DNA from 2 places in the Aureispira sp. CCB-E genome. Region 2 is predicted to be linked to the other one. Evidence: riboswitches for the same ligand, from Rfam matches in the RefSeq annotation. Region 2 holds a riboswitch; the other holds the start of a gene.
What was found. Region 2 has a riboswitch for S-adenosylmethionine ahead of QP953_RS01565 (homoserine dehydrogenase). Riboswitches for the same ligand answer to the same signal wherever they lie in the genome.
Positions count from the first base shown of each region.

Region 1: another riboswitch for S-adenosylmethionine. It lies ahead of QP953_RS28655 (OsmC family protein); the one in region 2 lies ahead of QP953_RS01565 (homoserine dehydrogenase).

Region 1 covers NZ_CP133671.1:6,631,778-6,648,084, reverse strand. Annotated here, with positions in the region: gene QP953_RS25810 (bifunctional oligoribonuclease/PAP phosphatase NrnA) at 1-516, shown strand, start outside; gene QP953_RS25805 (hypothetical protein) at 537-1,037, shown strand; gene QP953_RS25800 (hypothetical protein) at 1,149-2,621, shown strand; gene QP953_RS25795 (HlyD family secretion protein) at 2,700-3,941, opposite strand; gene QP953_RS25790 (ABC transporter permease) at 4,007-5,254, opposite strand; gene QP953_RS25785 (MarR family winged helix-turn-helix transcriptional regulator) at 5,630-6,070, shown strand; gene QP953_RS25780 (nuclear transport factor 2 family protein) at 6,249-6,683, shown strand; gene QP953_RS25775 (hypothetical protein) at 6,745-7,611, opposite strand; gene QP953_RS25770 (tetratricopeptide repeat protein) at 7,755-8,873, opposite strand; gene metX (homoserine O-acetyltransferase) at 8,893-9,933, opposite strand; gene QP953_RS25760 (trans-sulfuration enzyme family protein) at 9,939-11,144, opposite strand; partial or broken gene QP953_RS28655 (OsmC family protein) at 11,217-11,426, opposite strand; SAM riboswitch class I at 11,821-11,905, opposite strand; gene QP953_RS25755 (glycosyltransferase family 2 protein) at 12,057-12,881, opposite strand; gene QP953_RS25750 (enoyl-ACP reductase) at 13,173-13,976, opposite strand; gene QP953_RS25745 (YifB family Mg chelatase-like AAA ATPase) at 14,262-15,815, opposite strand.
Region 2 covers NZ_CP133671.1:387,022-403,328, reverse strand. Annotated here, with positions in the region: gene QP953_RS01590 (hypothetical protein) at 1-1,472, opposite strand, end outside; gene QP953_RS01585 (MG2 domain-containing protein) at 1,510-6,123, opposite strand; gene QP953_RS01580 (VPS10 domain-containing protein) at 6,350-8,881, opposite strand; gene QP953_RS01575 (hypothetical protein) at 9,340-10,299, shown strand; gene QP953_RS01570 (ATP-binding cassette domain-containing protein) at 10,292-10,993, shown strand; SAM riboswitch class I at 11,170-11,282, shown strand; gene QP953_RS01565 (homoserine dehydrogenase) at 11,452-12,696, shown strand; gene QP953_RS01560 (hypothetical protein) at 12,907-13,419, opposite strand; gene QP953_RS01555 (M1 family metallopeptidase) at 13,568-16,307, opposite strand, start outside.

The DNA of each region.
Region 1 (16,307 bases), 1.1 Mb from region 2:
ACAGGAGGGTTTCGCTATGCAACTTCTGCGAGGTTGTTTCGGATTGTTGCCAATATGTTAGAAAAAGGGGTCGATAATAATAAATTGACAGACTTAGTGTTCAATTCGTATACTGTTAAGAGTTTTAATTTATTGGCCTATTGTATTTCTGAGTGTTTAGAAATTATGGACGAATACAATACTGGAATTATAACCCTTTCTCATGCCGATCATAGAAAATACAACATTCAACGCGGCGATTTAGAAGGCGTGGTCAATTTTATTCTAAAAATAAGAAAGATGCGTTGTGCAGCTCTGATTACAGAACGCCGTGACATTGTCAAACTGTCTTTACGCTCTAAAGGCGACTTTTCTGTTCAAAAAATTTGTTCGGAACATTTTAATGGTGGGGGACACAAAAATGCCTCAGGAGGTGCCAGCAAAAAATCTTTCCAAGAAGTAATTGAGCAGTTCAAACATGTTATTCAAAATGAATACAAAGAGGAATTAACCAAAGAACTGGTGGTAGAATTATAAAGCTTCGAAAACTAAAACCTATGTTCTCTCTTTTTAGAAAAAATAAAAAAATACAGCATCCTTTGTTTGGTGAGTTGGTTTATAGAGCCAATCGGGCGACGAACAAAACCGTACTTCCTGGCTTTTGGCAAGGGCGTTTGCAATTGATGGGAGATAGCCCAACTACGCTAATTATATGGGGCGACAAGAACGAGGCACCACATCCTAAACAAACAACACTTTTTAATCAAATTGTAGGTAATATAGAGGCGTATGTGCTTGAATCGAAAAAAGGCATCGCTGCTCAACTACAAGAAGAACAACCACAGACTTCCAAAGCGATGCTTGCTTTAGAGCAACTCTACATCCAAGCTTATCCGATGACCGATCGGTTGAAACAAGACTTGACCGCAAATTTGGAAGGGGTTGCTTGGGGCTTTCAATTTTCCATTGATTTTAAGGGAACAGAAACTCCTATGACGGGCTATTCTGCTTATGTCGATTTGGAGTTGCATCCTACTTTTCCATTTACTTGCTGTTGATAGATGAATTATATATATATATGGTAATGCAGTGATGAAAGAAATTTTTAGTAGTTTTATGCAATACTAGCTTTCAAAAAAAGCTTTTTATAAAACTAAAAACTAAATATTATGAAAAAGATCATTTTTATTTCTGCACTTCTGTTATTTTCTGTAGCAATTTTTGCTCAAACTTCTCCCAAAATGGGAGCACCATATACTGATGTTGGCGGTAAATTTAAGTTTTACATAGCGGATGAAGATTATATTTATACGGCGAAGGTAAAAGACAAAACGGAGTTGTTGGTTCAGAAATTGGACAAAACGTCTCTCAAAGAACTTAGTCAAAAAATCTATAAAGATGCTTTGACTAAAAATGCGGTTCCTATTAAATTGATTGAAGTAAACGGTTTGATTTATCTTTTTTATACTAATGAAAGTAAAAGAAGCATCGTAGAGGTTTATGTCACAGTAATTGATTACAAAAATCTTGCGTTAAAAGAAGAGAAAAAACTCCTATTTGCTATAGAGGAAGGGCTTTATAAAGTGCCTTATTCTACTTTATGCAAAGTATTTGTGTCTGAAGACAAATCTAAGTTTTTAATCCAATACCAAAAGGCATTACCAAAAGATCAAATGTCTGAACAAACTTTTGGTCTTCAAGTTTTTGATAATGAGTTAGAGAGAGTTGGTGGTGGAGAAGTTTTAATGCCTTTCCGTTGGGATGTTATGGATGATATGCAGTATAGTGTTCAGAACAACGGGGACATTATGATGGCAGGTTATCATAAAATAAAAGAAGAATATCATTTAGTTACTATCAATAAAGATGACAAATCATTGGATATAAAAGCCACAAAGGATAAAAACTCTAGTTATTTTTATGAATATGCTTTTAACAAGAATGCGCAAAAATACGTGGCAGGATTTTACCGTACTGGTGAAAGTGATATGAACATGTTTGTCATCAATTTACAAGATTCAAAAAAATATGAAGTTGAGATTCCTAAAGAGTTGATTCCATATTATCAAGGTAAAAAAGTCAATGCAATTATGGCACTTGATGCCATTGGTCAAGACGATGGAGGAGTCTTAGTTATCGGTCAAGAATTGTATGGTATAGAAGTCTACGAAAAATGGAATAATGGAGTACTAAAATCACGTCCAACTTCTACTGTATACAACTTTAATGATTACTATTTAATTAGAGTGAATCAAGATGGTACATTAAGGTGGGTAAAGAGGATAAATAAAGAAAATAAAAACGTCACTAATTCACTGGGCGAATATGATGGGCCTATGCTCAAAGTTTTGAAGTTTCATCCAAGATTGCAATATAATTATATTTATGACGAAGAAAACCATTATCTCTTTTTTACCGATAATTTGAGCGAATATAAAGGAAGGATGCTTTGTGCTTATAGAGTGGATGATTCATCTGGAGAAGGAAAGTATACCGTTGGTTTTAATACAGGCAAGATTGATAAACAAAAAATTTATCATATAAAACCAGCAAAAATAGTTGCACTAGGCAATCAAGAATTTGGTGTAGAAGCCTACAAGAAAAAAGAAGGCGATTTTATAATACAAATGCATGTGGATTAGAGAAACTGATATTAAAAAAATAACAAAAGGCTGTCTGATGGTTCTCTAGACAGCCTTTTGTTATTTTTTTAAGTAAGTTTACATAGCCCCCTGCACCTTGATTTTAGTACTAGTATCAACGCCTTCTAAGATTTCAATATTAATTCCATCCGACAAACCGACTTGAATGTATTTCTTTTCAAATTCTTGATCGCCCACTTCTGTTTCTACATAAACTCGACCATCGTCCTCAAACATCAAATCACGCTCTAGAATGGCCATGACATTGGTTCGTTTGTCTAAGATAATATCGGCACTAGCACTGTAACCAGCGCGAAGGAAAATACCTTCTTTTTGAATGACATCGGCAATGATTTCAAATTTTACAGAACCAGATTCTTCTACTCCTTTAGGAGAAATATAATCCAAGACCGCTTCAAATTTCTCTTTTTCAATTGCTCCAACGGTTAATTCCAAGCGCATTCCTTTTTTGAGTTGTCCTACATCCGACTCATCTATATTCCCTTCAAAAACTAAATCTTGCATATTGGCAACCTCAGCGATTTCTGTACCATCGTTGAACGTATTTCGTTCGATAACAGCATCCCCAACTTCAACACTAACATCCAAAACCATCCCATCAACCGTAGCACGAACCATATTGGCAATTTGTCCAGACTTACTAGCGACCCCTTTTTGTAACAATTGAACATTACTAATAGCCGATTCTAGTTCTTGCGTAAGCACTTCTACATTTGATTTTAACTCAATAACCGAGCTATTGGCACCAATTTTTGTGTTTTCTAAGGTTGTTTGCGCAACATCCAAAGCCGTTTTAAATTGTAGATATTCTAATTCAGGAACAACGCCTTCTTCAAACAGTTTTCGATATTTTTCCTCCTGAATTTTAGCATTCTCAAACTGTGTTGTTGCTTGTTGAATATCGTATTTTTTAGCACTAATATTTTTTTGTTGTTGGTAACGACGTTTCGCTTCTTCCAAACGAATGCGAGCCAGTTCTACATTAGCTTTAGCATTGTTAAGTGCGGTAGGGCTAGGCACCAATTGCAAGCGAGCAATAGGATCTCCTTTTTTGACAATGTCACCTCCTTTTACAAAAATCTCGTCTACAATACCAGAGACTTGTGAGGTAATCATAATCTCTATTCTTGGTTTTACAGTACCTGTCGCAACTGACTTTAAAGTGATAGAAGTTTGATAAGGAGTTGTGATTTCATGAACCGTACTTCCTGATCCAGAACCATTATAAAAGTAGGAAACCAGCCAAATTGTTAGAAATAAAAATAAGGTTAGTACAACTCCAAGTATGATGTTTTTCATTTTAAACTATATGTGTGAACAAACTAGTAGGTTAGTAAATAGTATGGAATATTATAAATAATAAATCACTCCGAACGTAAAGCTTCCACAGGGTTGATTCTAGCCGCATGCAGCGAGGGCAGCAACCCAGCCAACAAGCCAGATAAAACTAGAACAACTAAAGAGCCAATACTGACACCTAAATTAACTTCAGGATTCATGAACATTTGCCCTGACATATCCATTGCAGAAATAGAGTAATTGATAAAAGAAATAATGCCCGTTCCCAAAAGTAATCCAATATACCCTGATAGGGTCGTAATAAACACAGATTCCAACAGAATTAAGCTAATAATAGACCAAGGAGTTGCTCCAATAGCTTTGCGGACACCAATTTCTCTAGTTCGGTCTTTGACCGTAATCAGCATGACGTTGCTAACACTAACAACACCAGCCATTAGCGTACCAATTCCTACAATCCACAAAAACCAACGAACGCCACTGAATAATCCTGTAATTTTTCGATACTCTTTCTCCAAATTAAAACAACCAATAGCTTGCTGATCTTCTGGAGAAATTCTATGCCTTGCTTTTAAAAATTGAATGATATTATCTTCTACATCACTGATTTTGGTTTCACCAGTAATCGTACATACAAACCAAGAAATATCTTTTCCATTGCCAAACAAGCGTAAAGAGGTGCTCAATGGAATAAAAATTGTTTCCTCAGCTTCTTGCAATCGCCTTGATTCTCCCTCAAATTTGACAACGCCAATGACCTGAAATGGAATTCCTTTGACAATCATGTATTTGCCAATTGGGTTCTCATTGCCAAAAACTTCTTCTTGCACGGTTCGACCAATCACAGCTACTTTTCGTGCTTCTTTTTCGTCTTTTGGGTTCAAAACACGCCCTTGAGTAGGAAGCAACGATTCTACTTTAAAGATACCTTCCCATTCCCCTCGAACATCAAAATTATTAGATTGCGTTTTGTAGGAAGCGACAATATTACGAGTAACATGGCGAGGTGCTAAAATGTCAATATAAGGCGCATGCTCTTTCAAGGCATTGATGTCTTCTATATTAAACGATTCCCAGCGACCAACAGGCATGCCTTTGTAAGCAAGACTTGTCTCTTGGGGCCAGATGTACAAACTATTGGTAGAACGCCCTCCAAACTCATTCAAAATACCTTTTTCGAGGCCATCTCCCATACCTAGCATAAAAATAAGCATAAAAATGCCCCAAAACACGCCAGCTGCTGTTAAACCAGTGCGTAGTTTGTTTTGTCGGATGGTTCCGAATATTTCTTGCCATTTATCTCTATCAAACACTTTGATGTAATTTTTATTATGGTAGCCTTTTAAACAGCAGGGTATTATTGTATTAGGAGGTAGCTGTTTTTCTAGGAAAAACTAAATTTTAAACAATATTTAAGCCAAGTTGGGTATAAATGAATTGAAGCTACAAAAGTAAGAGAAAATTTAAAAGTGCAAAAATTAAAAAGACGAATAGACTTATTTTAACGATTCATTTTGATAAGCGCCTAAACAACAACTTTTTTTTATGTTAGAAATATAGGGCTAGCTTTAATGTCACTCATTTATAGGAGAACAAGTGAAGGATGGATTTGTACATTTCTAAATCAAAAACTTGGATTATTAAGTTATTTCTATTATTATTGTTGATAAATCAATAATTGATATTCTATGAGCAAAGATTTACTATTAGATGATGTTTATGTTTTTTTGTTGGAACGAGTTTCTAGAAGGTTTAAAAAGTACGCTAAAAAGGAATTATCAAACATTGGAGTCAATTTGTCTAGCGAACAGTGGGTCGTCTTAAAACGAATCAGTGAGTATCCAGGAACCACTCAACGAGAAATTGCAACTTCTACTTACAAAGACCCAGCGTCGATTACTAGAATTTTGGACTTGTTACAAAAGCAAATGCTAATAAAAAGAGAAGGTGGAGCCGATCGCCGCTCTTTTGGTATTTATCTGACAGAAAAAGGGGCAGGAGTGGTCGAAAAAGTCTTGCCAGTAGCCGTTGAAATGAGAGCTAAAGGATTGGATGGAATTAGTGATGAAGAGAAAGTTACTTTGAATCGATTGCTCAAGAAAATTCATGATAATTTTGACAAACTTTAGCAAAACAAAAGGCAAAGAGTACTGCCCTTCCAGAGGAATAGCGAGATGCAATAACTAGTGCTATTTTTTTATACTGATCATTGATAAATCAATAATTGTTTAGTCAATAGTTAGGTGCATTTTACCGAATTTAAAAACACAGAAATCATTGATTTTAATTACTATAAAAAAGATTATTATGAAAACATTATTATTAGGAACGATTTTATGTTTATCGCTTACCGATAACTATGGGCAATCCAATTCTGCTAAAGGAATTGTAGACGTTGTAGAGATGTTTGCCAAGAGTGCCGACCAACAGAACGTTACCAAAATGAAGAAAGTTTTACACAAAGATTTTCGTGCTTTGGTCAATCGGATGTTTGGAAGTAAAGATTTGAGTGTAACGGATAAAGAAACGTACCTGTCGTTGTTAGAGGCAAAAAAGATAGGAGGCGATGATAGGGCTGTTCGTATAAATAGCATCAGCATTCAAGGTGCTAATGCTTATGTTCACGCAACATTTGTTGGCAAAAAGCTGATTTTTAATACTTATTTATTGTTGGTAGAACAAGAGGATGGCACTTGGCAGATTGTCAACGATATGCCTGTAATCGAAAAGGTGGAGTCATAATTATAAAAAACAACCGAGTTCCTATTTTAGTTGGAATTCGGTTGTCTAATATAGAGCAAAACTATTGAGACAAATGCGCTTGAGCGACTTTTTTCTGTACTGCCCTATCAAATTTCGTTTTCCAATCTTCCCCATAAAGCTTTTCTAAGGTTTTGAAATAGCGAGCGTTTGATTTTTCTACTTTAGCCATTTCTTTTTCCATTTTGGGCGTGAGTTCACAACCTTGGAATTTTACTTCGTAAGCAATTCCCCAATCTTTGGCTACTATTTTTTTAGCCTCAAAATAAGTCATATAAGGCTTGCCAACCACATAATCCACCCAAGTAGCTGTATTATTGGCTAAATGTTGCTGCTTGGCTACTTCAAACTCTACTTCTTGATCGAGTATTTTTTGCCAACCTTTACCAAAGGTATTTTCTAGTTGTTGTACGTAATCGTTATTAGCGAGAAAAAGCTCTGTTAAGGCAGCTTTTTCGGTTGCACTCATGTCTTTTGTCAAAAATTGAGGTTTGTAGATAATGCCCCACGTTTGAGCAACAACTTGTTTGGCAGCGTAAAAGGATTTGTCTTTATTGTTATCAACTAGTTCGTACCAAATCCCTTTTTCTTGGCTTGTATTACGATGTATTTCTTTTTTTACTTCCAATTCAAATTCCTCCATCCAATTATCCCCATATTTAATGGCCAAGGTTTTGAAGTAGGCTTTATTGGTAGCTTGGTACTGCTTGGATTTATCAGACATCTCATCAGATAAAACACAGCCAGCAAAAGTAGCTTGATAATTGATGCCCCAAGCTTTGGCAACCGTTTGTTTGGCTTCAAAATAACCAGGCATTGGACGCCCAATTACATAATCATTCCAAGTACCTTGAGCGTGAATAGACAAGGAAATAAATAAAGTACTTAAAAGCAATAATAAAATTCTCATGTGTGTATTTTTCTAAGAATGGTTGGGACAATAGACCGCTAGGTTTTGGCAAGGTACTATTGATCCAACCTTAAAAGTATACTTATTATGAATCCAAAACATATGCCAAGATAAGGCGGAAGATATGCCTTGAACCTTAAAAATTACCTACAATATTCATTGAAAGCATCAACAGCAGTTGTTTCTTCTCCCAACTCGATAGCTGTTTTGAAATCCATACAGGCTTTTTGCCGCTCATTTTCCTTGATGTAAAGCATTCCCCTAGCTAAATAATCCTCTCCGTAGGTAGAATCTATAGCTATTATTTGGTGATAACGCTCAATGGCAGCCGAATAATTGTTGGTTGCTTCGTAGACATCTGCTAGCGAACTCAAGGCCGCAAATGACACGGGATTAATATCCAAAACTTTTTGGTAAAGTTGAATTGCTTCATCGTATTGTAGGGTAGCTAGTTTGGCATCTCCCTTATTTAAATAAGCCAATTCATAATCAACATCTAATTCAATTGCTTTGTCAAAATCTTGACAAGCTGCCTCATACTTTCCCATTTTATTAAACGTATATCCTCTATTGTTATAACCTAGTGGATCATCGCTTTGCAGTTCAATAAAGCGATTGTAGTCCTCAATTGCCGCTTCATAATCAGCTTTCATCTCGTAGGCATCGCCACGTTTGATAAATGCATCTGCATAATTAGGGACTGACTCAATAATTCTATCCAATTCATCAATGGCCATATCATAAGCCTCCATATCATAAAAACAGGCTGCTTTTTGGTAAAAACAATCGGTATTATCTTCTTCTAACTCAATCGCCGCATCAAAGTCGGCCAATGCTGCTTCATAATTGGCTATCGTATTATAAGAAATACCACGATTGTAATACAAGGTAGCAGAATTAGCTTGCAATTGAATCGCAGTGGAATAACTTTCAATGGCTTTTTCCTCTTGCCCCAAAGCAGAAAAAAGAATGCCTTGACAATTGTGTGCTCTAAAGGAGTTTGGAACTAACTCTAGTGCTTTGTCTAAGTCACTTTGTGCTGCTGGGTAATTTTCCAATTCACAATGTGCAAAAGCTCTCTCGGTATACGCTGTCGCATTTTCAGGATTCGCCTCGATGACCTTGGTAAAATCTTCAATAGCCCCTTTGTAGTTTTGTTGCTCGACTTTTTCAATGCCTTGATTTAGAATTTCGTCAGCTGTTACAAAATTAGAACAAGCAAAGAGTCCTGTTAGGATAAAAAATAATAGAATGATTTTCATAAGAATGGTTTTAGGAAACTTAATAGTTTGCCCTCAGTCGTTTAAAGTGTTCTTCCAAAATAGTATTAATTTGTGAGACTTCAATTAAAAATCCATCATGACCAAATTTTGAGTCGATTTCATAATAAACACTTTTGGGCAAATGTCGCGTTAAAAACTGCTGCTCAGACACAGGAATTAACAAGTCACTCGTAATCCCAATAACAGACACAGGAATATTGAGATTTGCCAAAACAGTTTCGACTGGAGCTCTATCTCGACCAATATGATGCGTATCTAGACATTTAGACAAATGCCAATAACAATGTGCGTGAAAGCGTTGGGCTAGTTTTTCGCCTTGATAACGGACATACGAAGCGGCACGATGTTGATCGAGTTTGGGCGTATCATCTGTTTGGGTTTGGATATAGGCATTGATGGTTCGGTAAGAAATAAGCCCTAAGGCTCTCGCTGTTTTTAAGCCCATGGAGCCAGCTGATGGACTGTCCTCTTGCCAAGTAGCATCTGTTTCTAATGCCATTCGTTGCGCTTCGTGAATGGCAATACTCCAAGCCGTTTCTCGTGCACTAGTTGCCAACAAGACCAAACTTTTGAGCACATTAGGAGCCGCAAGCGCAAATTCTAAAGCTTGATGTCCTCCAAAAGAGCCTCCAAGCCCCATCATTACGGTAGAAATACCTAAATGTTGACGTAGTAAATGGTGTACTTGTACGACATCTCGAACCGTAAATGAAGGAAATTCAATGCCATAAGCTAAGCCAGTTGTAGGATTAATAGAGCGAGGGTTCGTTGTGCCATAAAAAGAACCCAAGACATTGGCACAAACAATAAAATGTTTGTCAGGATTGACAAGTGTATTGTCTCCTACCACACCTTGCCACCAATCCGTAGGATCAGAGTTTGCTGTTAAAGCATGAAAAACCCAAACAACATTATCTTTGGCTGCATTGAGTGTCCCAAAAGTATGATAGGCAATCTCTAGTTCGACTAAATGCCCGCCTTGTTCTAGGTTAAAACCTTGTTGATATTTGTAAATTTGTACGTTTTTTGGATAAATCATACTGGTTATTTAGATTTTTCTAAAGCTTGATTAATATCATTAATAAGGTCATCTAAATGTTCTAAGCCTACAGAAAAGCGAATCAAACCATCTAAAATGCCAACGGCTTCTCGATCAGTTGTACTGAGCTTAGAATGTGTGGTAGACGCAGGATGTGTGGCAATGGTTCTAGTATCCCCTAGGTTGGCTGTTAAAGACAACAGTTCTAAAGCGTCCAAGAATCGGCGACCACGTTCTAAGCCTCCTTTTACAATACAAGTAAATAGACCTCCTCCTAACTTCATTTGGCGTTTGGCTAAATCAAACTGAGGATGTGAAGGGAGATGAGGATATTTAACCGATTCTATTTCTGGGTGATGTTCTAGATAACTAGCCAGCGCATAGGCATTGTCACAATGGCGTTCCATGCGAACAGCTAGTGTCTCTAAACTTTTGGATAATATCCAAGCATTAAATGGTGAGATAGAAGGTCCTGTCCGACGAGCAAAGGCATAAACTTTGGCAACCAGTTCTTTTTTGCCCAATACCAAACCACCTAAAACCCTTCCTTGTCCATCGATCCATTTGGTAGCAGAGTGAACGACTAAATCTGCCCCATAGTCACTAGGTCGCTGCAAGTAAGGAGTAGCAAAGCAGTTATCGATATTAAGCAATATGTTGTGTTTTTTTGTTAATTTCCCTAACCATTCTAAATCAATAAAATCTAAGGCGGGATTAGAGGGTGTTTCGGCAAACAACATCTTCGTGTTGGGCTGTATTGCGGCTTCCCATGTTTCGAGCTGGTCAATGTCTACATAAGTATAGTCCACGCCCCATTCGGGTAAAATTTCTGTGATAATACGGTGTGTATTTCCAAAAACAGAGCGGCAAGCAATTAAGTGATCTCCTTTTTTGAGAAAAGGAGCGAGTGAGGCAAAGATAGAAGACATTCCCGAAGCAGTTGCAAACCCATCTTCAGTACCTTCTAACAAACACATTTTTTGAATGAATTCACTAGCATTTGGATTGGAAAAACGAGAATAAATGTGTGCTTCTTCTTCTCCTGCAAAGACGGCTCTAGCTTGTTCGGCATTTTCAAAGGTAAAGCTAGAAGTCAAGTACAATGGAGCCGAGTGTTCTCTGTTGTGCGTTGGTGCTGTTTGTGTTCGAATTGCCAACGTTTCTGCTTTATAAGTTGTTGATGTTACTTTTTTAGGGGAGGCAGGAACCAATTCATAGCTGTAATTGATAGCAGCCGTTTCTTTTAAAATATGATAGACAGAGCAATATTTATCTACGGTTAAATCAATTGCCTTTTGAAGCTTTTTCTCATCAACTGTTCCTGTTATGATAATTTTTACCTCAATATCTTTAAAAATGGCAGGAACAGCTTCGGTGTCTCTATTGGCTTCAATTTCTATTTGGAAGTCTATGATTTCTTGACGTTGCTTTTTTAAGATACTAATAATATCAATGGCAGAGCAACCACCGAGCCCTGCTAGTAAAGATTCCATAGGGCGGAATCCCTTATTTTGACCACCAATAGAAGGCGCTGCATCTAATTCTAAGCGAGCACCCGATTCGTTTTGTGCTAAAAAATGATAAAAATCATTTTGTCGATTTAATGTGATTTTCATAAAAAAAAGTTTACATTACTTCGTGGGAAAATCGCATCAGTTTGATTATCAATAGAGTATGCTTTTTGTTGCTTAATTTCTTAAAGGTTTGAGAATCAAACTGATGCAAAGATGCTTTTTTAGGTTTTTACAAAAAAGCTAAAAAATCCACGAAGTACTAAGTTTAGTAACGATAGAAATATCATCATTATCGAGAAAATGAAAAACGCTTCTAACAGATAAAGTTAGAAGCGTTTGGTATAGTAGATTATCAGTAGATATCAAGCTTTCTAACTTATCTGTCTTGAGTTAGCACCTTACTAAAGCAGGTTGCCAAGGCTTCTAAGGGCAAGTCCCTCCACCTTTCTCGATAAGTAATAAATGCGAAGCTAAGGAGTAGTTGTGACACTACCAAGTTATTGGAGTGAAAATAGCAAATCTCCCAACGGATAATAGGTATAGGTTATGGTTAATTGTCATGCCAATGAAGGCAAATAGGTTTAACCTAATATAGAATTGTAATAGGACTTATAATCCTAAGACTAGCTTAAAGAAGGCTAAAGAGCCTGCAATTAGCATCATAAAAAGTAGAAACAAAATTCCTACAAAAAATACATTTTTTATAGTTCTAACAGGGTTGAATTTAGCAATGCAATAGATAGCTCGAACGCCATCTTTCCAATTGATTTTTTTGCCTTCTGCAAAGGTTCTCCCATAATAAGAAATGCCAACTTCATACACTCTAATATCTGGAATACGCGCCATTTTAGCCGTTACCTCTGGCTCAAAACCAAATCGTTTTTCTTTCAGATCCAAACTTTGAACCATTTTAGTATTAAACATTTTGTAACACGTTTCCATGTCTGTTAGATTCAAATTGGTATTCATATTTGATAAAAAGGTCAATAGTTTGTTGCCGATACTATGCCAAAAGAATAGAATGCGGTGTGGGTTGCCTCCCATGAATCTAGAGCCATAAACGACATCTGCATTTCCATTTAAAATAGGCTTGAGCAGAATATTGTACTCTTCAGGATCATATTCCAAGTCGGCATCTTGAATGACAAGATATTCTCCTGTAGCTTTAGATATTCCCGTATGCAAGGCAGCCCCTTTCCCTTTGTTTTTTTGATGTTTGAAATATTGAATGTCGAGTGTTGGATTTTCGTTTATATATTGTTGAATAGCTGCTTCTGTATTATCGGTAGAACAATCGTTGATAATCAAAATTTCTTTCTGAATGCCTTGGGCTAAATGTACTGCTTTTACTTTGTTTAGAATCAAATGAATGGTTGCCCCTTCATTGTAAGCAGGAATGACAATGGATAGCGTACTGATGGTTGGTAGTTGCATTATGATTGAGTAAAACGATTTGTAAATAAATACTTTAAGTGCTTAAATACCTAAATAACGATTGTCATGTACTAATCGTGCAGTGATTTATGGTTGAAAATAGGAATTAATGTCCATATTTCAAAAGACAGTTATCTCATTCATAGATATGACAAGGATGAGTTGGATATGTTACACACAAACAGCCCAATAGGATTAAAAAATGCAATTGCTATATTTGGCAATTGCATTTTGTATGATTTATAAACTTATTCTTATTCAGGCGAATAAGAGTCGTTCCTTTGTGGTTTTTTATTTATTCAAAATAGCAGGATTCATTCCCATATTAGAGAAACCGCCATCGTGATATAAATTTTGCATCGTGACATAACGAGTATAGTCAGAGAATAACGAAACACAGTATTGAGCACAAGCTTCGGCAGGAGCATTTCCAATCGGAGACATGTTTTCAGAGTAATCCAAAAATTCTTTAAATCCGTCAATTCCTGTACCTGCTGTTGTCATAGTAGGCGATTGAGAAATTGTATTGACACGAATATTGTTGCGTTCTCCAAAGTGATAACCAAAAGAACGAGCAAATGATTCTAACAATGATTTTGCTTCTGCCATTTCGCTATAATGTGGAAATACACGCTGTGCACCGATATAAGTCAAGGCAACAACAGAACCCCAATCCTTAATCGCTTCTTTTTTCCATAGTGATTGCATCAACTTATGGAACGAAATAGAGGAGATGTCAAAAGATTTTTGCATAAAGTCATGATTTAAATCTGTGTATGACTTCCCTTTGCGAATATTGATGGACATACCAATAGAGTGCAAAACAAAGTCAAATTGACCACCAAAATGCTCCATGCTTTTGTCAATCAATTTCTCTAAATCATCTAAACGAGTGGCATCCGCTGGAATGGCTGGACAGTTTAATTTTTCAGCTAAAACTTTTATGTTGGAATCACCTGGCATACGAAAAGCAACAGGTGCATTGGTTAAGACGATTTCTGCACCTTCCGCAACACAAGCTTCGGCAACTTTCCATGCAATAGACATATCATCTAATGCTCCAAAGATAATTCCTTTTTTTCCTTTTAAAATCATAACGTTATGCTTCTATTTTTACTTTAATTGGATATTAAGTGTCTGGTTATGTATGCATTACTTCGCGATGAAATTGCATCCATTTGATTATCAATAGGATGTAAAGATGTTTTTTTAGCGTTTTACAAAAAAACTAAAAAAGTCACGAAGTCTTATTATAATAACCATTCGCCTAAGTCTTTTTATTGCTGCAATATTACTAAGAATCTATTTAGGAACAAGCTATTTGTATGAAAAAATAAATAGAAGGGGCGTATTTTGGTAAGCAAAGAAGACTTTTTAAAGCTATTGTACCCAATTTTCTTTATCCAAGCTTCTAAATTGGATCGCTTCCGCAATATGTTGAGCATGGACGTTTTCTTGACCATCTAGATCGGCAATGGTTCGGGCTACCTTTAGGATTCTATCATAAGCACGAGCGGATAATTGAAAGTGTTCCATGGCTCGTTTTAGCAATAACTTGCTGGCTTTGTTGAGTTGACAAAACAGTTGGAGATGCTTCGACTCCATTTGTGCATTGCAATAAGTATGCTGATCCTCTTTATAACGTTCTGTTTGTAGCTGCCTTGCAGCAATCACCCTATTTAATATCTCTTCGCTACTTTCTTGTGCCGTTTCATCTGACAGTTCATCATAATTGACAGGCTTTACCTCAATGTGTAAATCAATTCTATCCATCAATGGACCCGATATTTTGTTAAGATAGTTTTGAACTGCATTAGGAGAACAAACACACTCTTTTTCAGGATGTGTATAATAACCACAAGGGCAGGGGTTCATGGATGCTACTAACATAAAACTGGCGGGATAATCGACCGTGAATTTCGAGCGGGAAATAGTTATTTTTCTAGATTCCATGGGCTGTCGCAACACTTCTAGTACCGAGCGTTTAAATTCTGGAAGTTCGTCCAAAAATAGGACACCATTGTGTGCTAAGGAAATTTCACCAGGTCTAGGATAATTGCCGCCACCTACCAGAGCCACGTCACTAATGGTATGATGAGGATTTCGAAATGGGCGTTGATGAATTAAAGAGCAATCTTCGGGAAGTAGCCCTACTACAGAGTGAATTTTGGTTGTTTCTAATGCCTCGCCTAGATTGAGAGGAGGCAAAATACTTGGAAAGCGTTTCGCCAGCATGGTTTTGCCCGCACCAGGGGGACCAATTAAAATCAAGTTGTGACCACCCGCTGCGGCAATTTCCATGGCTCGTTTGATGCTGCGTTGCCCTTTTACATCTGAAAAATTAACAGAGAAAATAGTTTGATTGTAAGCAAATTCTTCACGAGTATCGACAACTGTTTTAGAAAGTTCTTTGCTTCCTTGAAAAAATTCGATCACATCTCGCAGGTGTTCTACCCCAAAAACCTCAATTTTGTTAACAATAGCAGCTTCTCTTGCATTCGCCTTTGGCAAAATAATTCCTTTAAAGCCTTCTTTTCTAGCTTGAATGGCAATCGGCAAGGCACCTTTAATTGGTCGAAGTGTTCCATCCAAAGAGAGTTCACCCATCAAAATATAATCCTTTAATTGTTCGTGGGGCAATTGCTTATTGGCAGCCATAACCCCAATGGCAATCGGCAAATCGTAATAAGACCCCTCTTTCTTTAGGTCGGCTGGCGCCATATTGATAATAATCTTAATGCGAGGGATTCTATAGCCAATTTCTTTGAGTGCTGTTTCGATTCGCCAATAACCTTCTTTGACGGCATTGTCTGGAAGCCCTACTAAAGAGTACCCTGGTTTTCCTTGAACAATTTGACCTCCTGCACTCACTTCTATGGTAATGGTTTGCGCATCAATTCCTTCTACTGCACTGGCAAATGTTTTTACTAGCATAATTATATTAACGGTTATTATAAAGATGAGAGAAATAAGTATGAAATCACAATTAGTTAATAACGTCATACTTAGGATTGTTGGCTTTGAGAGAACAACAAGGGCTTTTTACGCCGAAAGATTTTGTTTTGTTACAGACGAATGCTTAAAAAAGGACTTCCTTTGAGTAGGGCAAATCAGAAGACCTAAAGGTCTTAAATTTTAAAAAAAATACAGTTAAGTGGGTATTAAAGAGTTTTAGTAGCTGTTTTTTCAAGAAGCTACCCTGCATAATGCTAGAATTTAGAAAAGTAGTAGTTCGTTGATTATTATCCGCTACGCTCATGAGAGCGCAAGGCTAGTTCCCTGCGGTCATGAGATCGCAAGCTTAGTTACCAAAAAGATAAAAAAGCACCTTTATATTAGTTTACTTCGTGAGCGCTGCGCTTTTAGTTAGCTGCGCTGCTACTTCGTGGTACTTCATGAGTGCTGCGCAGTTGATAATCAAGATTT
Region 2 (16,307 bases):
ATATCTCGAATATACAGACGATAATCAAGCGCTAGTAAGAGATTGTGCATTGAGTAAAGAGGCTCTCTAACGTATTGGTTGTTGATGGTAGAATTAATAAAATCTAACCTATAGTCAATATTTATTCCCAGTTGTGGTTTCGACAATCGAATTTGACCATCTAATTCAAAGGATAATTTTTCAGCACGTCCATTTTGGTTATAAAACGACAATTTGTAGGCATCGCTATCCATATCTAAGATTACTTTATTTTGGTAGATAGTATGATAGACTTGTAAATTCAATGCCGTATAAAAATCCAGTCCCAAACGAACCCAATTGCCATAATGAACAGATACCCCATAATACCAAGCCCTTTCAGGCAATAGTGGTTCTTTTATCTTTACTTCTCTGTTACTAATCAAAAATTGAGCATTTTCACTCAATACATTAGCATAACGCATCCCCGAACCACCAAATACATTGGCACTTAAAGACTTTAATATCGTTGCATCAAACCGAAGGTGTGGCACAAAAATCCAACGAGCTAAATTATGATAAGCAACATTAATACGAGTAGATAATTTGAATTTTTTGCCAAAAAAAGTTTCATATCCTACATAGCCTCCACCAAAAGACTCCTTGCGTTCTATTTCCAGCGAGTCTAAGTTTTCTTGAATGGTTTGATAACGGTAATTGACACCAAATTGAAACAAATCAAAACCATTTTCTAAACGGTAGCTATACTGGGCTTTGCTGTCAACGCTCCACTCCTTGCCTTTATATTGACGCAAACCATAATAATTGTTTTGAGTATGATCAACCATCCTAAAATTAATAAGCAGCATATCTTTCCCTCGTGTTGCAATATAATTAGTCGATTCTCCGATCCAATGCATTACTCCCATTCCATGTCCATAAGCATTTCTAGTCAGAAAATCGGTTGCTTTGTTGAACTGCACTTCCCCGCCTTGAGTCTCCATCCCCAAAAACCAAATATTATTAATTGACGTAAACTTTTTTAAGTGAATAGACCAAGCATTTTGTAAGAAGAGGCGCTTCTTTAAATTCAAATCAAGATAATTATCTTGATTAAAATCATTGCGCTGATTGTTCCAATGCCCGTTTAAACTCAAATGACCAGTCACCTTTTTGAATACCATGCTACCTCTGAAACTAACGTCTAGCTCTCCTAAATTAGATCCTTTAACATCTAGTCGAAAAGATTTATTTCTCAACGAACTTAATTTTGGTTTTACAGCTCCAAAAAGTCCCTGTATATCCTCCAAAGCATTGGTTCTCTTATATTCTACAATCCAATTGGAAGGTATGTTTCTAAAAAGAATAAATTTCCCGAGTCCTGTTTCATCAAATAATTTAGTTCGCTGAATACTTCGTCCCAGATAATAGCGTATGTAAACATCCTCCCCAAGAGACTGCGCCATACTTGCACTGCTAATTAATATAAAAATTAATAATAATAATTCCTTCATGTGGTGGATTTGTTGGTTTTAGGAGGTGATAACCCAACTAATTTACCTGAATACTAGCCCCTTCTAACCAATACTTATATTCATCTCCATAGTACAAATATGTCGTATTAGCTGGTGCGGTATAGTGTCCTGGAACTTCTGTTTTTAAATCTAAGGAAAGCGTTTTTGTTTCTTGACCATCCAATTCTCTATAATACAATATTAAATAATTATCTTTCAATTCATAAAAAGCAAATTGTTGTTTTTCTTGCAAATCTTTTAATTGCCAAGCTTGAACAGACAAACCTGCGGGAATACCAATCCAGGCCATTGTAGAAGGCACCGCTTCGTTGTTGGAGTTTTGAACAGTCACATCCAAACGTACTGTTTCTCCTACTTTAGCTTCTTTTTTATCAAAAGTACTGGTGATCATCAAAGGACATTCGGCAGCACTTTCAGGTGTTTGGGAAGTCCATGAAACATCAAAGCTATAGGGTAATCCTTGAGTAGCAGCATCAAACTTAACCGCCACAATATTCTGTCCTTCTACAAAATATTGATGCAGATCGGTTACTAGTAAGTTTCCTTTTTGATGTTTGCGATACAAGTCCTTCCATACAACCTTGCCATTGATCTCCACTTGTATCGATTTGTCTTCCTGTTGTTTGAGAACACTACTCGTATAAGCACTCAACGCTTTTAATGCCATGACGGTTGATTGAGTAGAGCCAAAACGACCGTATTGGCGTTTGCTCAATAGGTACTCTACAATTTTTACTATTAATGCTTCATTTCGATGTTCAGACCTCAACATAGCTAAGGCAGCAAAAGAAAGTGTTTCTATGTTCAATGCCTTTCCATAAGAATAAGTTACGGTTGACTCTGCGAAAACATTTTCTAGCCCAAGTTTTAGAATCATATTTTGAATGTTTTTCAGTAGGTTTTCAGCTCGTTCTTGATTTCCAATGTTAAAATGGGTCAATGCCGCTAAACTCATTCGATACAAATCTTCACTTGCAATAGCTTCTCTAGTCATTGCCTCCACTTCTTTGTGAATTCCTTTTGTATTAACTTCTGACAACGCCCAAGTAATATAAGCATTAAATAAAGCAGGTTTGTTTCCACTAAATCCATACTTGCCTACATTTTGCTCAAAGCCGCCTTTTCCATTTCTTCGACTCAACAAGTAGTTTTTGGTCCGTTCTATAATACCTGCCTCAACCTCGTACACCTCTTGCATATCTTTGAACTGTACCAAACCATAGGCCGTCAAGCCTTCGTGTGCAGGTGCTCGACCATACCATTCAAAACCACCTCCATTAATTTCATAAGCTGCTAATTTATGGTAACCTGTTTGAAGGTATTCCAATGCTTTTTGGCGCACACCTACTTTTAACACTCCTGTTTGTTGCATCAACTGCAAAGCCAAAATATTGGGGTAATTGCTAGAAGATACCTGTTCAAAACAGCCACTAGGAGAGTTCAAAATACTCTCTACACCATCCATCAACCCTTCTAAAATATCTGGGTAAAACTTTAACGTTGAGGTCAACGAACCTTCATAAACATCCCTCAAAACAAACGTATCTACTTGCTCTAGTTCTTGCCCAGCCATAACAAAATCTACAGGAAAACCTTTGGCTGTTGTCTCAACGGTTTGAGTGATAAAATCGTTTAGACCATCAGATTCAAAACTTATATAAATAGGCGCTTTTCCTTGTTCAAATCTCACTTGATAAAGCAAATGAACCACCTGTTGTGTGTCCGCAGCAATAGAGATATTTTTAGAAGGCATTTCCAAAACATTTAAAAACGAAGGTACTTCTATCTTTAGCGCTCCAGCAACTGTTTTAGAACTATTATTTTGAAGCACAATTGGCATGCGTACTGTATCTCCAAAACTCAACACACTAGGTATCTTTGTTACAATATTAAATGGTAAAGAGGTAGAATAAGTATGTTCTTCGTGCACTAGTTGTCCTTCTGCATTATTTCCTTCCAAAAGGATTCGGAAGGTAGTTACCTCATCGGAGTTATAATAGCTCAAAGAAGCTTTGCCATTTTTATTGGTCTGAATACTCGGATTCCAGTAAATTGTCTTTCTAAAATCAGTTCGTTCAGGAGTTCCTCTTTTATCACTGTAGTTAGGCTGATAAAACCTAGGGATACTTTTATATTGAAGATTTTTAGGCGCAACTTGAATCAAATACACACTAGGGCTTATTAGTTCCTCTTGAAAAGATGGCGTTACATTGTACCGATTATTCCTACCACTATTCATTATCTCTATGTTGGAGGCTTCTACAACGACCGATTCTGTCGAAAGCATAACACTAGCAAGCGCTCGTTCAGAGGTCAAACCACTAGTGCTCAGCTCTATCCTTTCTGTATATTTATCGGCATTTCTACGTCTATCCCAATCCAATGAACGATTTTGAGGAACAGTATATGAAATACTATCCATAACAATTGGGCTACTCCGTTTATTACCTACTGTCTTTTGTACTATTTTAGAATTGACATTGACAGGTGCTTTGCTCAATCTTCCTTCGTTTGAAAAAACATACCCTTCTTCATCTATTCGTACGGTATAGTTATGTTTAGTTTTGATAAGACCATCAACAATCTTAAAATTTTTGGAAGTAGTAACCAAGCGACCATCTTCACTTACAATATCACTATTAACCACGTCAACTTGTTGATTGTATCGATCATATAATTTTCCATCTTCTTTCTTTTTATAATAACCTTGGTTGACAATTTGATCGTGGTAAATACCAGGCACCGTACGTTCCCAACTCAATCCTGGTTTTGAATATTGATTGATTCGAATGGACTGGTATTCTCCATGATAAGTGGTCGATAAAAAAGCAGGGAAACTAACTGTAACATTTTTAAATGTAAAAAAACCGTTGTCATCTGTTTGTGTCGTTGCCAATGCCTTTTTTTTGGTATAACGTGCTTGCCCTTCAGATAAAAATATAGTTTGTTTCTTACCCAATTGATCTCCAATTTTCACATACCCCGAAATTTCATTTGCCAAAATGGGGTAACGGATCGTCATGCGATTGGACTCTTCTAAGATAGTTTGCCACTCAAATCGCCGCCAACCATGTGTCAACAAAACATAATCTAAAGCGGCGGCGGCTTTCTCATTTTTAGGATCAAAATAAAAATTAGGTTCATAAATTTCTCCTTTTAATTCTGAACTCATCAATAAATAAGACAGAATATTATCCTGCTTATCATCTGCAAAAGTGTGCTGTTTGTCATCTACAACCGCCATCGAAAAATTTCCTTGTACGCCTCGTCCAGTTTCATCTTTAGCCCAAATATCTACGACCACCTTTTCTCTAGGCAAATAATCTTCTTTGTTGGTTGAAATATGAACCTTTAGTTTTCGTTGTGCATTAACAAATACCAATCGCTCAGCATGAACACGTTCTTTTTCATCTACAACAGTTAGTTGAACGATCCCCATTGGAAAATCCTCGGTAGAAAAAGCAACTGTATTCGCTCCTTTTACGGCTTTTATTTCTTGGGTATAAATTAAGTTACCTTGTTGTTGAGCTACGACAAAAACACGCTGTTCTTTGGGACTATAAAGGTCAAATTCTATTCTTTGATCCTGTTGTTTTTTAACAAAAATACCCAATCGATCTGTCTCTACAGATGGAACTTTCCACGTTTGACGGATGCCTACTGGTTGGGTAACTCTCAGCATATAATTTTCATTCTTTTCGGGCACCAATTCAAAAGCCCCCATTCCTTGATGAAAAGTACTAAACTCCTGAATTACATTTCCTGATTTATTGACAATTTCGCCTTTAATATCAGCAGGCTGACCAAACTCATTCAATACCTTGATGGCAATTCTATTCTTTTGATTGGCAACTACCGTTCCTCCCTCTGGCAATAGTTGTATATCTAAATTATTTAAGACAATAGGTGCCGACCGAGTAATAGACTCTGTTAATCCACTCTCATCAAATTGCACATTTATCAAATTATTGGTTTCCGTCAGTTTATCTGGCAATTTATATGATAAAAGAGCCTTCCCATTATCGTCTGTTGTAGCTGTTTGATTCGTAACAAGTTGTCCGTTTAGTTGAACGGTATAAGTGAGTTTTTTGTGTGCTAATGCCTTATTATCCTTTGTTTTTGCCTTAAAAATTGCCACAACCTCATCACCTGCCCCATAGGCTTCTCGTTCAAAATCTAGCTGCATTAATACCTCTGGTAAAACCGTTTTCTGAACGGTTAACTCCTTCTCAAAATAGTTCTCTTCTCCAAAATTCTGCATCCAATAGGTATACACACGTAGTTTGTAAATACCTCCTACCGCATCTGGTTTTAACTTAAAGTATCCTTGAGCATACCCTCCCTTATTTTTCAAAATTAAAGCATCCGACTTTGTACCATTCGGACTATACAACTCCGCATAAACTTGTTCACTTAGCGTACTAGGAGCATTTTTAGCATTGGTCACAAAAACATTCCACCAGATTTCCTCATTGGGAGCATAGAATGTTCTATCTGTTTGTACATAAACCTTTTCCTGTGTATTTATACTATCGTAAGTTGTATATTTTTGCTGTATAGATTCTACTATTTGAGCTTTTATAGATTGGCAATACAAGCAAATTAAACAACAAAGTATCAACTGTTTCATATCCATTTTTTTATTGTTCATCTTACTTGTAAGATGCAAATTTGGCTTTAAATGGTGTATTAAGCCCACTTCAATAAGATAGGCATTAAAAATAAAAATAATTTTTGTCTATATTTTTTTCCAATAACAGCCAGTCTAAAAAAATCATTTAAATAAAAAATGAGCTGCCTAATTAATAGACAGCTCATAATACTTGATTTTTGTTGACTACTTGTTTTGCAATGTCTTACCTTACAAGAGAAACTTTTTGGGTTTGTATTGCCTCTTTTGTTCCCAATGTTAGCATATAAACACCACTGCTATACGAACTTAAATCTATGCTATATTTTCCTGACTTCAAATCAGATCGATGATAGACAACACCTCCTATTAGGTTATAAATTGTAAGTTGATAGCTCTTTTCTCTATCTTGACTATTAAGATTTAATTGCACAATTCCATGAGTTGGGTTTGGGCTAACCTGCCAATCAAAAGTATTAGCATTTGTTGAAGCAGTAGAAGAAGCAACTGAATTCAAATCACTTTCCCAAACTCCTCGACCAAAGGTAGCTGCTCTAAGTTTACCCGTACTGTAAGTAATTTCTAAATCATTGACAATAACATTAGGTAAACCTGTATTATATGATTGCCAGTTTGATAATGTATTGTTCTTGTGAAAAACGCCCAAGTCTGTACCTATATAAATATCTTCACTAATAGAACCAGATTGAGCAATAATGCAAGTGACAGGTATATTGGGTAATGTTCCCGTTATATTTGTCCAAGTTTGTCCTCCATTTGACGAAACAAAGACTTTATCTGTAGCTGCGTAGCCAGCATACGTAATCCATATTTTTTGTGGATTTGTTGGAGCAATTGCTATTCCTGATATCTGCCCTGTCATAATAGGAGAAGTAATTGGCGACCACGTCGTTCCTCCATTTGTCGTCCCTATTAAACTATTCGCATCATATACGGCATAAATAACACTTGGATTGGATGGAGCAAGAGAGAAGTCAACATATAGCCCACCACTAGAGATTCCGTTTGTAATAGACGTCCATGTATCCCCCTTATCTATTGATTTGTAAATTTCATCACACCCCGCATAAATAGTTGTAGAGTTAATAGGATCTAGTTGCATAGGCCATACAAACCCACAATCTGATGCTGGAATACTCAAAACAGAATCTGTCGCCCAACCATCATCCGTTCTAAGTAACCCTCCTGCCTGAGTAGAAGCATATTGAACCATTGTTGGGTTCGTTGGATCTATCAAACCTTCTATTCCATCAGAAGGACCAGCTCTATTAAACCATGTTGTTCCATCAAATTGTCCAGCATCATTATCTTGGGCTCCCGCTAAAATTACATCATTATTGATGGGGTCGGCACCTAAACCATAATATTGTGTAATTGCTAATCCCGAAGACAAATCAACCCAAGGAGTAGAAAGTGCTGCGTCTCCTCTGTGCAATCCACCATCATTACCTGTTAGCATTATAGTAGAATTAGGCAAAAATTTGAAAATATGGTGATCAGAATGGACGTAAAAATAAGGCTCTCCACTTGACCAGTAGCCATCTAAGTACTTTTCCCAAGTAGCCCCTCCATCGGTACTTCTCCATCCATTTACACCTCCTGCCATAATCAAACTTTGATTAATAGGAGCAATTGCTAGCGATAGATTATAACCACCTTGTGAAGTAAAACCATTCGCTGAAAAAGTATTCATAAGACTCCAAGTAGCACCTGCATTATTACTTGCCATCAATGTACCTTCATCATCCAATGCTAAAATATAATTACTATTGGCTTGAGTCAAGGCCAACTCTATTTTTACACCAACAATCATACTAGGACTAATATCCAACCAATTATCACCTCCATCAATAGACTTTAAGATCACTCCTAATCCCGATGCATACAGAACCATTGGGTTGTTGGGATCATATTCTATATCTCTAGCGGGTTGATTACTTACTGTAAGCCAATTATCACCTCCATCTATTGTTTTATAAATTCCATCGGTAGCAGTGACCAACAATGTATTAGCATCAATAGGATGTTGAACCATACGGGCAGTTTGGGCAATAACAGGCTTTTGAAACACTAGCCCTGTTTGGTTCCAACTATTTCCACCATCTACCGATTTCAAAACTCCAACAGAAGCGTTTTGTTGACCATCAGCATCTCCTGTTGCTAAATAGATTACATTGGCATTAGCATGACTAACAACTACATCACTGACTCCTAAAGTAATTTGGTTATCTGTTAATGGAATCCAAGAAACGCCGCCATTAATGGACTTCCACAACCCTCCACTAGGTGAACCGACATATAAATGATTCGTATTCCCTACCTCCCATGCAACGCAATTAATGCGTCCCATTCCACCATAAGCATCTATAGAAGACGTTGGCACCGTGATTGGACCAACAATAGACCAATTGGAAGTAGTAGACCTTAATGTTGGCTTTTGTTTTAATTTATTTGCTTCTTCCAAGGTTCTCTGTGCAGATACAAAGTTACCTTTTTCATCTATTCTACTTTGCCAATAATATTCCCAACGCTTATATTGCTTGTATGATTGACTATAATTAACAGCCTGCTTTTTGCTAGATTTTCCTTCATACTTTGTCTCCATCTGTTGTTGGATGGTATAAAAATTTTCACCTTGATTTTGAAGATGTCGCCATTCGTGTAAATCAGAATTTTGAGCGCTAAGATTGAATATAATACAACTCAATGCAATCGCGAATAATTGTTTTTTTTTCATATTGGAACGTTTATAAAAAGGAAGTATAGGTATCTCCCATCAATTAAGATATTAATGCTGTGGAGTTGTGTGGTGGATAAATAGTTAACAACACTTGTATTCTTTGACCATCAAAAAGTACCTTAACGACAAAGTATTATAACTAAAGTATGAATACCTTTAAACATCTTTCCACAAAAAAAACAACAATTATTTACTTTTAAACAAGCAACAAAAACACACAAACAAATAAATACCAACAAATTATCATCAATATTCATTTCAACTTAAAATACATTTTAAGCATACACCTACTATCATTATTTTCTTGTCCATAAAGTCTGATTTTTAGTCCATTCGTCGATGAACTCGATTCGTTTAACTAAAAATATAGTTAAGCTATGTTAAAATTATTCTGCTCTAAAAAAGTCTTCTTTAATTCGTAACTACAAACCAATAACACTGAACGCCTTTTGTATATGTTACCGATTATTCATCAATACCTTAACTTTCGAGTTAAACAAATATTTAGAATCCTCAAAGACATTGGCATTGGACACCTAATCCTCCTTGCCCCCATCTTATTTGTTGCTATTTTGGGAGTCTTACAATTAGTTTTAACCAGTCAAAATGGAGGAATTGCACTTGTTCTTCTTTTCTCTTGGGTAGGAACACATTGGAATCGCAAAGACCGTTTTTTCTTAGAGCAACTGACCATTCCTATTGCTATTTTTTTCAGTTTAGACTATTTTATCGCAAATAGCTTTTTCATTTTTACCTTTATTCTCTGGGGGAAATGGCAAAACTTGATTATTCTATCATTTGGTCTTCTTATTTTATCCTTTATAAAACCACCTTATCACAAAGGAATCAACAAAAAAGGGCTTCCTGTTTTTTCGTTTGAATGGATACCTATTGAGTTGTTTGAATGGCGTACTGGATTGCGTAAAAGTGCCTTTACATTTATTCTGATATACATGCTGGGGTTAGGATTTAGTTTTTATCCTATCACCACTCCTATTTTTGTGTTATTAATGGCATTAGGAGCAACAACTTTTTTCCAATTTTTTGAACACAAAGATTTATTATTAGCCGTCAATTATGACAAAAAATTATTAGAAAAAAAGACGATAGGCAGTTTAGTAATTTTCAACTTTTTGATGCTTCCTCATTACTTACTCTTTGCTCTATTCAATCCTTATCCCAAGCACTTAATTGCGTTGTTGATTGTTGCTATTATTGCTCAATTAATCATCACTTTTTCTATTGTCATGAAATACAAAAGTTATAGCTTTCACCAATACAAGTTACACAATAGCCTTCCTTTGGCTATTTTTGTAGGCTGCTGGACCATTCCCTTTTTGTGGCCAATTCCTGTTCTTATGATTATTCGCTTTTGGAAAAAAGCCAAAGAAAATTTAATTTATCACTATGCTTAATATAAAAAATTTAACCGTTTCTTACCAAAAAGATTGCATTCTAAATGCTTTAAACATTCAGTTTCATTCTGGAGAAATTCATGGCATATTAGGCATGAACGGAGCAGGTAAAAGCACTTTTTTTAATAGTATTTATGGAATAAAATCCATTGATAGTGGCGAGTGCCTGTACCAAGAAGAATGGGTCAACAGCAGCCAAGTTGCCTTTATGCAAACCCATACTTATTTTTATCCTTACATGAAAGGAATAGAGTACCTTGAACTAATGAGAAAACAAAATCCTGCTTTCGATCCTTTCCATTGGAATCAAATCTTTGAGTTACCCCTTCACCAATTGATAGAAAACTATTCTACAGGCATGAAAAAGAAATTGGTTTTTATGGGAGTTTTGGCGCAAGATAAGCCCATCCTAATTTTGGATGAACCTTTTAATGGAGTGGATATCGAAAGCAATGAAAAAATCATTCAGATACTAGAGCATTTACGCCAAAAAGGGCGTTTGATTTTACTTTCATCTCATATTATTCATTCTTTGACAGATTGTTGTGATAAAGTAAGTTATTTAAAAAATGGCCAATTTGCTCGAACCTATTTGAAAGAGGATTTTAGCGAATTACAGTTTCTAGTTAAAGAATTAGTGCAACAAGACGTAGCCAATGTTCTAAATTCCTTGGACAAAAACAAACAAAACTAAACAACTCTTAATCAACAACTTAATGTTTAAAATTTCATATCAAAATAAACTCAAAAATGTTAACAAAACGTTAATAAAAAAAGTTTTACTTGGATTTATAGTTTATTTTGCTCTATCTTTGTGTCAACAAAAACAGAAAGTTCAATTCAAAATATAAAGAATAACATCTTTATACATTCTTATCAAGAAAGGTGGAGGGAATAGGCCCTGCGAAACCTTGGCAACCTACCCATTTTGGGAAAGGTGCCACATCCTTCTCTATAATTTTATTATAAGAGATAGATAAGTTGCAATTTAGAGCATCATATAAATTTTATAAAACGCTCTTCTAGCACTTGTCTAGGAGAGCGTTTTTTTTGATGGTGCGCACATCTAAAATAATGATCTTCTTGACATTTTCTCGGTAAGTAATGAATATGAATTTTAATTTAATAACAAACTGAGAAAAGAAAAACGACATGAGTAATACGATATTAAAATTAGGCATTTTTGGATTCGGTTGTGTTGGTCAGGGCTTACACAATGTCCTTTCCCAAACAAAAGGAATCAATGCAACGATTGAAAAAATTTGTATCAAACATCCCAATAAGAAACGTTCTTTAGATGCTTCCTTTTTCACCACCAATCCTTCAGACATACTAGACAACCCCAATATTGATGTGGTTGTTGAACTAATTGATGATTCTGATGCGGCATATCATATTGTCAAAGAAGCTTTAATTAAAGGCAAAGCTGTCGTTAGTGCCAATAAAAAGCTAATTGCTGAACACTTAGAAGAACTTCTATTTTTGCAAAGCAAACACGAAACACCTCTCCTTTACGAAGGTTCTGTCTGTGGAAGTATACCTATTATTCGCAATTTAGAGGAGTATTATGATAATGATTTATTAAGTTCTGTTTCGGGTATTTTTAATGGTTCTACTAATTATATCTTATCCAAAATGCGCCATGATGGGCTTGATTTTGAGGTTGCATTAAAAGAAGCTCAAGACAAAGGTTTTGCAGAGTCAGACCCAAGTTTGGATGTTGGAGGCTTTGATGCTAAGTATAAACTCTGTATTACTCTATTACATGCTTTTGGTTTGCTTGTTCGCCCTGAAAATATTTTGAACATTGGCATCCAAAATTTGAGTGATCAAGATGTAAATTATGCCTCTCAAAACAATCAAAATATTAAACTAGTTGTGCATGGACAAAAACAAGGACAACACATATCTGCCTTTGTAATACCGACTTTTGTATCGGCAGATAATCCTCTTACCAATGTGCATAATGAATTCAACGGAATCGTCCTAGAATCTGCCTTTGCCAATCAACAGTTTTTTGGAGGAAAAGGAGCAGGAAGCGATCCTACGGGCTCTGCTGTTTTATCCGATATTAGTGCGTTGACCTATGGGTACAAATATGAGTATAAAAAACTCCATCAAAATACAGTTGTCACTTATTCTACCAAACAACTCTTAGAAGTTTATGTCCGCTATCAAGATAAAAATGTTGTCCAATGGGGTGATTTTGAATCTATTAATCAACGATTTGAATCGAAATCGTACAACTATGTCATCGGCACTGTTTATTTAGAGCAGTTGTTACAGGAAGAATGGGCGTTAAATCCTACTATTTCTATTGTGCTCAAATCTATTGTAGGAGAAGCAATACATGACGTTGCTGAACAAAATAAGGATGCGGTTTTAGAATCCGCTTAAAATAAAAAGAGCAAGGTTGAAGTTTCGGTTAAAGTTCTTCAAACATGCTCATGGGAATGGATTAGAAATCCATCGATTCGTTCTCTTTGGATGTCAATTCATTCCTTTTAAAAAATACGTATTTGCCAAATTAGTTAGTTAGTTAGTTAGTTAGTTAGTATACAGAACCCATCTTCAGCTGTGGTAACTGAAGATGGTTCTGTATTTTTTTTATTGGCGAGTTGTTATTTTTAAGGTATATGCTCCAGTGCTATTCTCATCCAATCCCGTTACAGCCACAATAACATGCGTTTTTACAGAACCTGCCTTCATCATGATACGATCCAACTCTCCTGATGGTTTTGCACTTGACTGACATCCTGACTTAGATACATTTTCTAAATACGGAGGCACATCAAAACGTTGGGCATCAATCATGTACCCATACAAACTCATATCGTTGTTGGTACTTACTTCTACTAGAACTTTTGTATTGGCTGGCACTTCAAACGCATACAAACGATGATGTCCGCTAAAGTATCGTTTTTGAGCTTCTGTAAAACAACTTACAGAACCACGCATACCAAAACGCAAATCAATAAAACGACCTTCTGACAAATCTCCTTTAACGGTTTTTGTTTTATTTAATTCTACGTCCAAAACCTTGACATAATCTGGAAATTGAGCATTGGCGGTCACAATCATAGCTGCCATTAATAGAAGTGTAGCGATAAATGATTTCATTTTTTAAGCTTATTTTAATGATTAAATATAATGGTGGGGTACATTTTGATCGTATTACTAATAGACTAAGGTACAACAATTTTATTAAAAAATTAACCACCCCATTCAGCAGCTATTTTATAAAAATACTGTATTGTGCCACTTTTTTCTAAAAGTCAAATTCCTCTACCACTCTACTAGGCTTTAGTCTACTCAAATTGAAACTGAATGTAATACGACGATAAAATTCATTTCCTGTAAATGATTTAATTTTATTTTCAATAGAATCAGTCCCAAATAATGGCAAGTAAATCCCCGCAGCACCATCCCAAATATCCAACATCAATCCACCACTTATCATCAAACCATCCATCAAACTAGGATTCGGTATAGAGCCGTCAGAAATATGATGGTATCCTATATCCAAAAAAGGTTTTAATCGGATAAACCTAGTTCTGAATGGTAATTTGATTGGAATGTCTGATTTCAAATTCATAGAGAAAATAAAGGTATTACTTGCCCCTGCCCCTATAATCGGCTCAATTGCTGTTTTAAAACCTCCTTCTCTAAGAGAAATTTGTTGTGCCAAAACATTTTCTGTTTCTTGGCGCCCCATAATATGATCATCGTAATGATAGTCCGTACGATTTCCTGCTATTAGCAACAACGGGAATTTACCAAAACGGCGATCAGTATGCATCAAAAAACCACCTGTAAATATCCTTAGATCAACTCCCCACAAACGACTATACATAAATTTGAAATTAGCTTCCAAACTTAATTTTAAATAATGCTGCCTCCCATCTATAACATCATCATAGTTCGCATATTCTAAGGTTGTTAATAAACTTAATGGTGCTTGAGCTTGTTTGTTGGTATAATAATGACTTAGACGATGTGTACTTCTCCACGTTGCTACTTTTCCTAAAAACTCATAGGTAAAACTATTGGTTAACGTATCTCGAATGCTATTAATTTGACCACTTTCTTCTACAATAAAAGCGTGTTCAAAACGGAACCGATGTCGTTCTTTGCTAATATCTGAGCTTTTTCCTAACTCAAACTCTAGATAAGGGGCAATTTTATAAAATCGTTCTTTATAAGCATAAGGACGTTCATCGGTATAGCGTTTCAAGCGTTTGTGAAATGTTTTAAACGTTAGCCCATGCGAAAAGCGATGTGTTTTGATATAGCTATTGTGTTTCAACTCTCCCATACCTGTTGCTGATAAGGTAAATGTTGAAAAGAACGGCACAACACTATATTCCCATTCTGGTTTGGGTATGGGTAAATTGTATACCGCTCCTCCTATCATTACGCCATCGTATAAGTTAAACCCTAACAAAGGCAACCAGTTGATTCTTGGTTTATTCGGATCTTTGAAATCAGCCAAAAACTGTATACGAACAGGTTCTCCCTTTCGGAACAAACCATAGTTTCTAATTTCATTATTATTGCGATTAATTTCTGGCATTGCCTCCTCGGCATCAATCTTATAAGCAACAGCATTTTTTGATACCAACTCTACAGTTGTATCTGCTCCCATAGCCAATGGCTCTATCCATATTTTTTCCAATATATTGTCTTCCTCATCAAGGGCGGATACAGAAACTGGAGCTGCAATTTGTCCTTTATTTTTAATTGTTACAGAAGCCTTATCATGTTTACTACAGCAACGATGTCCCGTAGAAGCGTAATCAATATGGCGAGTGGTATTGATGACATTATCAAAAAACCAATCTAACTTTTTGGTACTCTCTGCCTCAAATACAGCTCTCAAATCACTAGGACTAGGATGTTTAAATTTCCATGTTTCAAAATACTTTTTAAGTATTCTATCCAATTCTTCCGTTCCTAGATACTCTTGTAAGTAACGAAAAGACAACGTAGGTTTGGCATATCCACAGATATAATAATTGATAAAAGATAAATCTTGTGAACGACTCTCTATGGGCTGGTCCTCGTGTTTTTTAGCCTCATGCAAATAAGCCAAGTACTCTATCTTAGTGGTATAATAATCGTAATGCGCAGACATATATCTAGAGTCCATATACGAATTCCAACCTTCGTCCATCCACGGGTGGTCTCGTTCATTGCTACCCAATATCCCATAAAACCAATTGTGCCCTACTTCGTGTGTAATCACATTATCTAAACCAGAAGGGAAGGAAGCCAAACCAATAACGGTTACCATTGGATATTCCATATCTCTCCCCTCATAATCCCCCTGAACAACCGTCACAGAATTATAAGGATACTCTCCTACGATATCAGAATAAAACTTCACAGCTCTATTGGTATATTCCAATGCTTTTTTGTCCCAAAGATCAGATTCTTGGTCTGTAAACATGGTATAAGTCTGCACTACACGCCCAGATGACAGCTGTACACTATCGTGTTGTACGTGATACCGTTTGTCGGCAAACCAAGCAAAATCATGTACATTATCAACAGTATAACGAATCGTTTTTTTCTTATCACTAGATGGAGGGAAAGGAATATTGCCATAAATATTGCCATAAAATATACTTTGATAATCTTCTTTTTTTGATGCCGCTACTTGTTCGGCTAAAAATTCTTTTTCTGATGCTGTTTGTAAATCTCCTGTTGCACCGACAATATAATTTTCCGGAAGCGTAATAGAGACATCAAAAGAACCAAATTCTGAATAAAACTCTCCTTGACTCAAATAAGGCATAGGATGCCAGCCATCTTTGTCGTATACCGCTGGTTTGGGGTACCATTGACAAATCATATAAGCCTGACCAACATGCCCTAACCTAGAAAAATCGCTAGGAATAACAACTCTAAAAGGCGTTTTGATTATAATTGTTTCTTTGGGTTTTAATGTTTGGGGTAAATGAAGCTTTGTTATATCTGGATTTAAAAAATCTTCCTTCCAATCAATA